4 regions of the Kosakonia oryzendophytica genome follow, and region 1 is predicted to be linked to each of the others. Evidence: predicted binding sites of a transcription regulator. Region 1 holds the regulator's gene; each other region holds the start of a gene.
The links. Region 1 encodes PurR, which represses purine synthesis genes. Its sites were predicted from a motif close to CANGCAAACGTTTGCNTG; they were not measured.
Positions count from the first base shown of each region.

Region 2: a site for PurR is predicted at 1,344-1,361, ahead of O9K67_RS24565 (NCS2 family permease). Genes of this name have one in related genera too.
Region 3: a site for PurR is predicted at 1,306-1,323, ahead of pyrD (quinone-dependent dihydroorotate dehydrogenase). Genes of this name have one in related genera too.
Region 4: a site for PurR is predicted at 1,492-1,509, ahead of cvpA (colicin V production protein). Genes of this name have one in related genera too.

Region 1 is NZ_CP115659.1:2,877,405-2,880,546, reverse strand. It holds partial or broken gene punR (DNA-binding transcriptional activator PunR) at 1-748, shown strand, start outside; gene purR (HTH-type transcriptional repressor PurR) at 745-1,770, opposite strand; gene cydH (cytochrome bd-I oxidase subunit CydH) at 2,068-2,157, shown strand; gene O9K67_RS13895 (MFS transporter) at 2,328-3,142, shown strand, end outside.
Region 2 is NZ_CP115659.1:5,109,706-5,112,847, reverse strand. It holds gene O9K67_RS24565 (NCS2 family permease) at 1-1,243, opposite strand, end outside; gene yieH (6-phosphogluconate phosphatase) at 1,413-2,078, shown strand; gene cbrC (PF03691 family colicin E2 tolerance protein CbrC) at 2,105-2,692, shown strand; gene O9K67_RS24550 (ADP-ribosylglycohydrolase family protein) at 2,705-3,142, shown strand, end outside.
Region 3 is NZ_CP115659.1:3,282,136-3,285,277, reverse strand. It holds gene O9K67_RS15995 (sulfonate ABC transporter substrate-binding protein) at 1-601, opposite strand, end outside; gene ssuE (NADPH-dependent FMN reductase) at 594-1,169, opposite strand; gene pyrD (quinone-dependent dihydroorotate dehydrogenase) at 1,418-2,428, shown strand; gene zapC (cell division protein ZapC) at 2,598-3,140, shown strand; gene O9K67_RS15975 (YcbX family protein) at 3,137-3,142, opposite strand, start outside.
Region 4 is NZ_CP115659.1:1,560,015-1,563,156, reverse strand. It holds gene purF (amidophosphoribosyltransferase) at 1-914, opposite strand, end outside; gene cvpA (colicin V production protein) at 948-1,436, opposite strand; gene dedD (cell division protein DedD) at 1,701-2,417, opposite strand; gene folC (bifunctional tetrahydrofolate synthase/dihydrofolate synthase) at 2,407-3,142, opposite strand, start outside.

The DNA of each region.
Region 1 (3,142 bases):
TCTGGTTTTTGAAAGAAGGGCGTTCTGTTATCAAAAAAATGCAGGTCACCCGTCAACAGTGCCAGCAGATTGCGAATGGCTGGCGCGGGCAACTGGCGATTGCGGTGGACAACATTGTCAGACCCGAACGCACACGACAGCTGATCGTCGATTTTTATCGTCACTTTAGCGATGTGGAACTCCAGGTTTATCAGGAAGTGTTTAACGGCGTCTGGGATGCACTGGCCGACGGGCGTGTTGAACTGGCTATTGGTGCAACGCAGGCTATCCCGGTCGGTGGGCGCTATGCTTTTCGCGATATGGGAATGCTGAGCTGGAAGTGTGTGGTTTCCTGTCGGCATCCGCTGGCGGCGCTGCCGGGCCCATTAAGTGATGAGACGTTGCGTAACTGGCCCTCACTGATACAGGAAGATACATCACGCTCGTTACCAAAGCGCATTACCTGGCTGCTGGATAACCAGAAACGCGTGATAGTACCGGACTGGAAATCATCCGAAGCCTGTCTGTCTGCCGGGTTGTGCGTGGGAATGGTCCCGGCGCATTTTGCCAGGCCCTGGCTCGATCGCGGGGAGTGGGTGGCGCTGGAGCTGGAAAATCCCTTCCCAGATGCCGCTTGTTGCCTGACGTGGCAGCAGAACGAGGCATCACCTGCACTGAACTGGCTTCTTGAGTACCTGGGGGACAGTGAAACGCTGAATCGGGAATGGTTGCGGGAGCCGGAATAAGGGCTCCCGCAAAAGGGGATTAACGGCGGTAGTCGCGGAACGGACCATCGGCGACTGAGCGACGCTCGATCAGACGCGGATGCACTTCAATGGATTGCGACTCTTCGCGTTTATTCACAATACGGTCAAGCAGCATGGTAAACGCAGTTTCACCCAGCGAATCTTTCGGCTGGTGTATTGTGGTCAGTGACGGCGTGAAGAAGCGGGAGTTACGCACATTGTCATACCCGATCACCGAAATATCCTGTGGGACGCGTAATCCCATCTCGTCGGCCGCACACAGCGCACCCATGGCCATAATATCGCCGCCGCAGAAAACGGCTGTCGGGCGATGCGTCTGTGCAAGGATCTGCTGCATGGCGCGATAACCAGACTCAGGTTCAAAGTCGCCCTGGACAATCCAGCTTTCCGGTACGGAAATGGTGGCTTCTTCCATTGCTTTCATAAAGCCGGCGAGACGGCCCGCGCCGGTGTTGCGCTCAAGCGGACCCGGGATCACACCGATATCGCGGTGGCCGCGTTCGATCAGATAACGCCCGGCCATATAACCGCCTTCAAAGGCGTTATCGATCACCGTGTCAGTAAAGTCGGCTTTGGCTTCGCCCCAGTCCATAACGACCATCGGGATATGGCGATACTCTTCCAGCATGCTCAGTAGGGATTCCGGATACTCGGAACACATTACCAGCAGACCATCAACACGCTTTTGCGCCATCATCGACAAGTAAGCGCGCTGTTTTTCCAGGTTATTCCAGGCATTACCAAGAATCAGGGTGTAGCCTTTCTGGAAGCACTTCTTCTCAACAGCCTCAATGATTTCGGCAAAGTAGGCTGCTTCGCTGCTGGTGGCCAGCAGGCCGATCGATTTGGTGTGATTCACCTTCAGGCTGCGCGCCACGGCGCTCGGTGAATAATGCAGCTCTTTGATCGCCGCCCACACAGCATTGCGCGTCTCTTCGGCGACAAAACGTGTTTTGTTAATTACGTGTGATACGGTTGTGGTGGAAACGTTTGCTCGCTTCGCTACGTCTTTGATCGTTGCCATCAGATGTCACTCCAGACCATATCTCAAGCTCCTGATAATACATAAGGTAAACGTTTGCCTTCAATCACCCTGTACCCATGAATGGGGGTGCGGTACGCCGGGAAAAAGACACTGGACGTCAGGAGGGGAGTCAATGGCCGGTACGCTAATAAATTTAGCGTCGAATTTTGTCTGATCTTGAGCAAAAGGGGAAGTGATAAAACATCTGACACGCTAATTCCTGCAAGATTTTTACGTTTATTTGTGCAAAAATGCGCTATCTCACTTTTTGTGTGGAAATTAAAACGGAGAAAATTGATGAGCACCGACCTGAAGTATTCACTGTTCACTACCGTCATCGTGCTGGGTCTGATCGTTTTCGGCGCCCTGACTGCTGCACTGCATTGATTCTGCGCGAGGGGGAACCGGGTTCCCCCTCCGTTTTCATCCCCGCCATTGTTATCAATTTTGCAATACTCTTTTGTCATTCCGCTAACTGCTGTTTTTTGTGATTGATGTCATACTTTTGACTTCTGCGACAGTGTCCCGAATCGACACGGCTTTTCCGGAGTCAGTTTATGAAAATGAATTTCCCTTTGCTTGCCCTGGCGATTGGCGCCTTTGGCATCGGTACGACCGAGTTCTCCCCGATGGGATTACTGCCGGTGATTGCCCGCGGCGTTGACGTTTCTATCCCGGCGGCGGGGATGCTGATTAGCGCCTATGCTGTCGGCGTAATGGTCGGTGCGCCGTTAATGACCTTACTGCTTTCTCATCGCGGCAGACGCAACGCGCTGATTTTTTTGATGGCGATTTTTACGCTGGGTAATGTGTTGTCGGCGATTGCACCGAATTACGCCACCCTGATGCTGGCGCGTATCGTCACCAGTCTCAATCACGGGGCATTCTTTGGCCTGGGATCGGTGGTTGCTGCAAGCGTTGTTGCCAAAGAAAAACAAGCCAGCGCCGTCGCCACCATGTTTATGGGGCTAACCATCGCCAATATCGGTGGGGTGCCGGCTGCGACCTGGCTGGGTGAAACCATTGGCTGGCGCATGTCGTTTATGGCAACTGCGGCACTGGGCATTGTCGCCATGCTGAGTCTGTTCTTCTCACTGCCGAAAGGCGGCACCGGAGAACGCCCTGAGGTGCGTAAAGAGCTGGCGGTGCTGATGCGCCCGCAGGTCTTGTCTGCACTGCTGACCACAGTATTAGGGGCAGGGGCGATGTTCACGCTGTATACCTACATTTCACCGGTTCTGCGGACCATCACAGATGCGACGCCTGTCTTTATTACGGCAATGCTGGTGCTGATTGGCGTTGGGTTCTCCATCGGCAACTATCTTGGCGGTAAACTGGCGGACCGTTCTGTGACCGGAACACTTAAAGGCTT
Region 2 (3,142 bases), 2.2 Mb from region 1:
TCATCACACAGTAAGAGATAAAGCCCAGCGCGATACCTTCAGTAATGGAGAAACTGAACGGCATCATCACCGCAGTGATAAACGCAGGTACCGCTTCTGTCAGATCTTCCCACTTCACACGCGCCAGGCTGGATGTCATCAGCACACCAACATAGATCAGCGCACCCGCAGCAGCGTAGCCCGGCACCATCCCCGCCAGCGGCGACAGGAAGATAACCAACAGGAACAACAAACCCACCACAACGGCAGTCAGGCCGGTACGACCACCGACAGACACGCCGGAAGAAGATTCGATATACGCCGTAACAGAAGAGGTTCCGATAAAGGACCCGGTAACGGAAGAGATACTGTCAACGAACAGCGCTTGTTTCATGCGCGGAAACTTGCCGTTTTCGTCCACCAGCCCGGCTTTGTCAGTAACACCGATCAGCGTACCGGAGGAGTCGAACAGGTTCACCAGCATAAAGGAGAAGATCACGCCAGCCAGACCAATATTAAACGAACCGGCTAAATCTACGTTGCCAACCACGCTGGCCACACTCGGCGGTGCGGAAACAATACCGTGATATTGCACATCACCCAGCAACCAGCCCAGCAGCGTGGTCACCACGATGGAAACCAGCACTGCGGCGTGAATATTGCGGGATGCCAGAATCGCAATGATGAAGAAACCGAGGACGCCCAGCAGAACGCTGTGGGAAGTCAGGTTACCAATGCTCACCAGTGTTTCTTTGTTCGCGACAATGACACCGGCGTTTTTCAGACCCATCATGCCAATAAACAAACCGATACCGCTGGTGATCCCCACACGCAGGCTCACCGGAATATTGGCAATCATCCAGTAACGGACGCGGAAAAGGGTCAGCAGCAACAGGCCAACCGCCCCCCAGAAAATGGCACCCATACCCACTTGCCAGGACAATCCCATGGCGCCCACCACCACAAACGCGAAGAAGGCGTTCAGGCCCATCGCCGGTGCCAGCGCTACCGGCAGGTTGGCAACCAGTCCCATCAGGATGCTACCAAATGCAGCAATCAGGCAGGTGGTAACGAATACTGCGCTGGTGTCCATCCCGGCGACGCCCAAAATTTGTGGGTTAACAAAGACGATATACACCATCGTCAAAAACGTTGTGAAACCGGCGATCACTTCGGTACGTGCCGATGTGCCGTGTTCGCGCAGTTTAAACACGCGGTCAAGCAACCCCTGGCCCGATGCCTGGGTAGTGTGTTGTTGGCTCATTATCAATTTCCGGAATAGGAGGGAAAATTCGTCGCTATCCTATACCAAAATGAGACAATGTTGACGGTTATCACACACTTTTTTTCATTGAATTTGCTTATACGGCAACGATTGCGTCCCGCTATCTGCGTTAAGTAAACGTTAAACTCGCAACAAAACAGGAAACAGCATGTCCCACATTGAAGCGGTTTTTTTCGACTGTGACGGCACCCTGGTCGACAGTGAAGTAATTTGCTCACGCGCTTATGTGCATATGTTTAAAGAATTTGGCATCACGCTGGCGCTGGAAGAGGTCTTTAAGCGCTTTAAGGGTATGAAACTGTACGAAATTATTGATGTCATCAGCGCTGAATATGGCGTAGCTCTGGCGAAAAGCGCGCTGGAGCCAGTGTACCGCGATGAGGTCGCGCGTCTGTTTGATGCCGAGCTGGAAGTGATTGCCGGCGCGGGCGCACTGCTGGATGCTGTTAGCGTGCCGATGTGCGTGGTCTCCAACGGCCCGGTCAGCAAAATGCAGCACTCTTTAGGTAAACTGGGTCTGCTGCATCACTTTCCGGACACGCTGTTCAGCGGTTATGACATCCAGCGCTGGAAGCCCGATCCAGCGTTAATGTACCATGCGGCAAAAGCGCTGAATGTTAATCCGGTAAACTGTATTCTGGTGGACGACTCCACTGCCGGAGCACAATCAGGTATTGCGGCGGGTATGGAAGTGTTTTACTTCTGCGCCGATCCGCATAACCAACCTATCGATCACCCGAAAGTGACTACGTTCACTGATTTAGCGCAGTTGCCAGAGCTGTGGCGCGCACGCGGGTGGCATGTTACGCGTTAACCAAAACCACTAAACAGGACGTTTTTATGGCCCAGGCAACCCGACCACTTCCGGTCTTTAAATACCACCCACATCCCCTGGACACCGGGGTGTTTTCTGATGACAAAACGGTCACCTGCGCCTGCTGCCAGCAGCCGACCGCGATTTATTACACCAATCCGTTCTACACCACCGAAGAGATCGATTACCTTTGCCCGTGGTGTATCGCTGACGGCGCAGCCGCGCAAAAGTTTGGCGGCAGTTTTCAGGACGAATCCAGTGTTGATGGCGTTGAAGCGGAGTACGACAACGACGGCGAATTCACCGGGTTCAAAAATCCCTGGCCGGAAGACCGTCTCGTTGAGCTGACCGAACGCACACCGGGTTACTGCGGCTGGCAACAGGAGTACTGGCTGGCGCATTGCAACGACTTCTGCGCTTTTGTGGGGTACGTCGGCTGGAAAGAAATTGCCGATAAACTCGATCAGTTTGCCGACCTGCAAGCCGACTGCTATGCATTTGGTATGGACTACGAGAAACTGCCTGAGTACCTTCTCGATGGCGGCGACTGCCAGGGTTACCTCTTCCGCTGCCTGCATTGCGGAAAACTACGCCTGTGGGCGGATTTATCCTGACGGAGTATACCCATGCCAGAATTACTTGAGCGCTACCAGGGCACGCTTCTCGGCCTGGCAGCCGGGGATGCCGTGGGCACTGCCGTTGAATTTAGCCCGAAAGACAGCTTTCCCCCGGTAACGGATATGGTAGGCGGCGGCCCGTTTCACTTACAAGCCGGGCAGTGGACGGATGATACCTCTATGGCCCTGTGCCTGGCGGAAAGCCTGACGACCTGCCGGGGTTTTGATGCCAGAGATCAGATGAATCGTTATCTTAACTGGTGGAAATGGGGCTATTTCAGCTCCACGGGCCACTGTTTTGATATCGGTATGACTGTTGCGGGGGCGCTGCAAAAATTTGCCAGCGATGGCGAACCGTTTGCCGGTTCCAGCGATCCACGAACGGCCGGAAACGGGTCGTTGATGCGTCTTGCTCCCGTCGTGCTGTGGTATTTCCCGGATGCGCAG
Region 3 (3,142 bases), 400 kb from region 1:
CGCCGCCTTGTAACAGAGCCGCGGAATAGTACGGATCCCAGATGGCCCAGGCGTCGACATTCCCCTGTTGGAAGGCTGCGCGGGCATCGGCCGGCGTCAGGAAGACAGGTTGAATATCTGTAAACTTCAGTCCGGCTTCTTGCAGGGCGCGCAGCAGCAAGTTATGGGAGCTGGACCCCTTCTGCAGAGCCACTTTATGCCCTTTCAGATCGGCAACCGTTTTAATGGCACTGTTTTCCGCCACAAGGATCACTTCTGCTTTCGGCTTAGGGGGTTCTACGCCGACATAAACCAGATCCGCACCAGCAGCTTGGGCAAAAATCGGTGGAATATCGCCAGTGCTGCCAATATCAATGCTGCCGACGTTGAGTGCCTCCAGCATCTGCGGGCCTGCCGGGAATTCCACCCAGGATACTTTGGTGTTCGGGTAACGTTTTTCCAGCAATTCATGGCTTTTCGCCAGCACCATACTGACACTGCCTTTCTGATAGCCGATGCGTAACCCATCCGGCGCAGGTTCGGCGGCATGTACCCAACCGGACACGGTCAGCAGTCCTCCGATCACCAGCCACTGTGCGCGATGTTTGAAAGCGTTAAACATGAGCGACTCCCTGTGTCGTATGGAAATCGGGAGCCTGAATGTCGCGGCGGTGCAGCGCCTGCCAGAAGGTTTCCAGTGCGCTATCAAGACGGGTTTGCAGATTGGGACTCAGGCTGGGTTTATGCTGGTAGTCCAGTACCTGACTGTCGTCAGCAAAAACGCCATGCAGGATCTCTTGCGCTTTGAGCGCGCTGAGAACAGGCTTCAGGGCGTAATCCACCGCCAGCATATGCGCCACGGTTCCGCCGGTCGCCAGCGGTAAAACCACCTTGCCTTCCAGTGCGCGTTCGGGAAGCAAATCCAGCAGCGTTTTCAGGGCGCCGGAAAAGGAGGCTTTATAAATGGGGGTAGCGACAATCAATCCGTCCGCGCTTTTCAACTGCTCAATAAGCGTTTGTAAAGCCGGGCTATCAAAGTTAGCGTACAGCAGATCTTCTGGCGCGAAGTTATGTAAGTGCCAGTGGCAGACCTCGATATCCCGGGCGCTCAGACGCTCACGAGCATACTCCAGCAGTGCACTGGAGCGGGACGGGAAGCGCGGACTTCCGGCGAGAGTGACAACGCGCATAGTAGCTCCTTATAACTAATTGTTTGCTTTTAAGTAACATTCATAACAATTTAAAGCAGTGTGACAGAGGCGATTTATTCCACTAAATGATTTATTTGAAGAAAAATTGCCAAAAATTGCATAAAGCGGAGGGGGAAGGGAAAACGATTGCGCCAAATCAGCTTTTTTTGCCGCAGGTCAATTCCATTTGCCGGGGGTTTCGCAGATAATACGCCCCCGGTTTGCACACCGGGAATCCAGGAGAGTTCATGTACTATCCCTTCGTTCGTAAAGCCCTTTTCCAGCTCGATCCAGAGCGCGCTCATGAATTAACATTTCAACAATTACGCCGTGTCACGGGCACACCGCTGGAAGCGCTTGTCCGCCAGCGTGTACCGGAGAAACCGGTAAAATGTATGGGGCTGACCTTTAAGAATCCGCTTGGACTGGCGGCAGGTCTGGATAAAAACGGCGAATGCATTGATGCACTTGGGGCGATGGGGTTCGGCTCCATCGAAATCGGCACCGTGACGCCTCGTCCACAGCCGGGCAATGACAAACCGAGGATCTTCCGTCTGGTAGATGCCGAAGGTTTGATCAACCGGATGGGCTTTAATAATCTCGGTGTTGATAACCTGGTCGAGAATGTTAAGAAAGCGCATTTTGACGGTGTACTCGGTATCAATATTGGCAAAAATAAAGATACGCCAGTCGAGCAGGGCAAAGATGACTACCTGATTTGTATGGAGAAAATCTATGCTTATGCAGGTTATATCGCGATTAATATCTCGTCGCCGAATACGCCGGGGTTACGTACCCTGCAATATGGCGAAGCGCTGGATGATCTGCTTTCGGCAATTAAAAATAAGCAAAACGATCTACAGAATCGCCACCATAAATATGTACCGGTAGCGGTGAAGATCGCACCGGATCTTTCGCAAGAAGAATTGATCCAGGTGGCGGACAGTTTAGTTCGCCACAATATTGACGGCGTTATCGCTACCAATACGACGCTGGATAGATCCCTCGTGCAGGGAATGAAACATTGTGATGAAACCGGTGGTTTAAGTGGCCGTCCATTACAATTAAAAAGTACTGAAATAATTCGCCGTCTGTCTCAGGAATTACAGGGTCAGTTACCTATTATCGGTGTCGGCGGCATTGACTCGGTGATCGCCGCTCGGGAAAAAGTGGCCGCAGGCGCAACACTGGTGCAAATTTATTCTGGCTTTATTTTTAAAGGCCCGCCACTGATTAAAGAAATTGTCACCCATATCTAATCTTTTTTCCTTTTCCTGAACCACCAGGGCTTTATTTCCCGCCCTGGTTGTTTTATATTCCGTCACTGTTGCTAATTTAAACATTTTAGTCTTTCATTATTAGGGTAATAACCGAGGCGGCAAAAAGGATGAAAAAGTAACAGGATGTTTATGGGGACGGGAGAGGAAAATGCGAATTAAACCTGACGACAATTGGCGCTGGTATTTTGATGGCGAGCATGACCGTATGATGCTCGACTTAGCCAACGGCATGTTATTTCGTTCGCGCTTTGCCGGTAAAATGCTGACACCGGATGCTTTTTCGCCCTCAGGTTTTTGTGTCGACGATGCGGCTCTCTATTTCTCTTTTGATGAAAAATGCCGCGATCTCGATTTGTCCAATGAGCAACGTGCAGAGCTGGTGCTCAATGCATTGGTCGCCATTCGCTTCCTGAAACCGCAAATGCCGAAAAGCTGGCACTTTTTATCTCACGGCGAACTTTGGTCGCCTGCGACGGGAGAAGGGGCCTGCGTCTGGCTGAGTGACACGCAGGAGTGCGTCAATTTGCTGGTGGTGGAACCGGGTGAAAACGCAACGCTCTGTCTGCTGGCGCAGCCTGGCGTGGTCATTGCCGGTCGTACGATGCAGCTTGGCGATGCGATCAAAATCATGAACGATCGCCTGAAGCCGCACACGCACGCCGTTGGCATTCGCTATGAACAGGCGGTTTAAGC
Region 4 (3,142 bases), 1.3 Mb from region 1:
GTTTCCGGAATCGGGATCACCACGTCGATGTCCAGGTCTTCCCATTCGCGGGCAATCTTCTCACCCAGCTTGGTGCCCATGTTGACGCGGGCGCTATAGACAGAGATTTTGTCGATAAAGGAGTCCGGGCGCGCAAAGTAGACGTATTCAAACAGGCACGGATTGCTGACCGGGTTATCCGCACACTGGCGGGTAAACAACTGACCTTTTTCGGTGATGTACACCGCTTCGCCCGGTGCGATATCGCGCAGGAATTCAAAGCCCAGCGTATCCAGTGCCACGCTTTCAGAGGCCACCATAAATTCCGTACGCCCATCACCGACATCACGTTTGCCAAGCACCAGCGGACGAATACCGTTCGGGTCGCGGAAGGCAACCATACCGTGGCCGATAATCATCGCCACGCAGGCGTATGCGCCGCGGATTTGGCGGTTAGTGGCGGCAACGGCGGCAAAAATATTGTCTGCTTCCAGCGGATAGTGGCGGAAATTATCCAGTTCGCTGGCAAAAATATTGAGCAGAATTTCAGAGTCAGATGTGGTGTTAATGTGGCGGCGCTTTTCTTCAAACAGCTTTTTACGCAACTCGTGTGCGTTGGTCAGATTGCCGTTATGCGCAAGCGTAATACCATACGGGGAGTTGACGTAAAAAGGCTGAGCTTCCGAGGCGCTGGAGCTGCCTGCGGTGGGATAGCGCACGTGGCCAATGCCCATGTTGCCCTGAAGACGCTGCATATGGCGGGCTTCAAAAACATCATTTACCAGACCGTTCGCTTTACGCAGACGGAAACAGTTGTTCGCATCAATAGTGATGATACCCGCTGCATCCTGCCCACGGTGCTGTAGCACCGTTAACGCGTCATAAATCGACTGGTTGACCGGCATAACACCGGCGATACCGACAATACCGCACATACGTCTTTTCCTCGTTAAGCCACATCTCAGGGGTTATGCCCTGGGCAAGAAACTCGACGAGCCTTGCAGATAGTCAAAGAACCATCTGATGATGAAGCTGAATTGCGGGATAAGCTGCGACTTTTGCCAGTCTTCGCTTTTCGACAGGCCTGTAAATGTATCAAGAAAGAACAGAATGGCGGCGACGATCAGCACGCCACGCAGCGCGCCAAAACAGATCCCCAACACCCTGTCTGTACCCGACAGGCCGGTTTTCTCCACCAGCGCCCCTAACACGTAGTTAACGATGGCGCCAACAATCAGCGTTGCGATAAACAGCACGGCGATGGCAATCCCATTGCGCACCAGTTCATCTTCAAAGCCCGTGAACCAGACAGACAGGTAAGTGTAGTAATGACTGGCAACAAAGAAAGCACAACCCCATGTCACCAGCGATAACGCTTCACGAACAAAGCCGCGGATCAGGCTTACCAGACAAGAAAAACCAATCACCGCAATGATGGCGTAATCAATCCAGACCATATGTGTCCCACGATTTTACGCCCTGTCGTCCAGTTCGGGGCGAATTCTAACAGAAAAAGAAAACGTTTGCGTAGGGATTTCCTTCCCGCGCGTAAATAAAAATGGCGCTGAAAAAATATTCAACGCCACGTTTCCGGTCGCCTGTATTTGGGCGTTATTCAGGCTTTTTCCTCCTCACTCAGGCCCTCTTCCGGAAGAGTGAGGAAGGCGTCATGCGACGCACTCTACACATTGACTGAGGGCCGGGTTAAGGAGGCGTAACACTTAGTTCGGCGTATACCCCATCACCACGCCGCTTAACCCTGACAACTGATTAAGTTCGCTAAGGGAGCCTTTCAGCTTATCCCTCGACGCGTCCGGCCCGACCAGAATACGGGTGATTTTACCCTGAACCGGCGTGGTCGGCGATGTGTAAACGCGGTACCCTGCGCCACGCAATTTGCCAACGATTTCATTGACCTTATCGGCATTTTTCAACGCGCCAAGCTGCACCACATACGCCTTGCCGGTCGGTGTTGGCTTCTCATCTTGCGCTTTCGGCGGCTCGGCGGGCTCTTCGTTCGCCATCGCCAGCTGTTCGCTGGTCTTATCACGCACGGCCTGAGGTTGCGTTTGCTGTGGTGCCTGCGGTTTTGGCTGCGGTTTCTCAACCGGTTTAGGTTTTGTCACCGGCGGTGTGGTCACTTCCGGATTGGCATTGCCGCTGGCGGCAAGTCTTGAAGCATCGAGGGACGGCGCAGCCGCATCACCAGCCTGCACCTCTTCCGCTGCCCCTTCCGGCGGCTGGGCCGGCAGCGCCTGCGTTGCAGCCGGCATCATATCGGGTTCGTCGCGATCGCCAGGTTTCGGCACCAATGGGATCGCCGCGAATTCATCCTGGTAATGCTTTTTCTGCCCGTCGAGCAACCCGGGAAGAATGATCACCCCGAGCGCGACAAGCACAATAGTGCCCATTAAACGGTTCTGAAACTTACTTGCCACCGGTTCTCCCCGCGTCCATCGCTTCCATCACATGCGCTACGGTGTGGAACGATCCACACACCAGCACAGTATCACAGGCGTCGGCTTCCGCCATTGCCGCCTGCCAGGCCTGCGCCACATCCGGCCATGCGCGGCCAGAGGTCAAATGCGCCAGCAGTTGCTCCGCTGTAGCGCCACGCGGCCCTTCCAGAGGGGCACAATACCAGCTATCGACCACCGGCTCCAGACAGGCAAGCGTCCCGGCGATGTCTTTATCATGCAACATGCCAATAACCGCCAGCACGCGTCCTTTTTTCGGCAACGCTGCCAGACGCCCGGCGAGGTAACCCGCTGCATGAGGATTATGCGCGACATCGAGAATAAGACGCGGCGACTCGCTCACAATATGGAAACGTCCAGGTAGAATCGCTTTCGCGACCCCGTCGCGTATCGCCTGTTCGCTGACCGCCAGTTGGCTGGCCCGCAGTGCCGCCAGTGCAGTCGCCGCATTGGGTTGCGGTACCTGCGGCAGCGGCAGATGGTTCAGGTCGCCTTGCGCATCGCTAAAGTCCCAGCCGTCTGCATTCACGGTATAGCGCCATTCCACACCGCGACGCATTAATAACGCGCCCTTTTCCTGCGCAACGTCAGCAATGGTGTGCGGCATATCCGGCTCACCAACCACGGCGGGTTTACCGCTGCGGAAAACACCGGCTTTTTCCCGACCGATGCTTTCGCGATCCGGT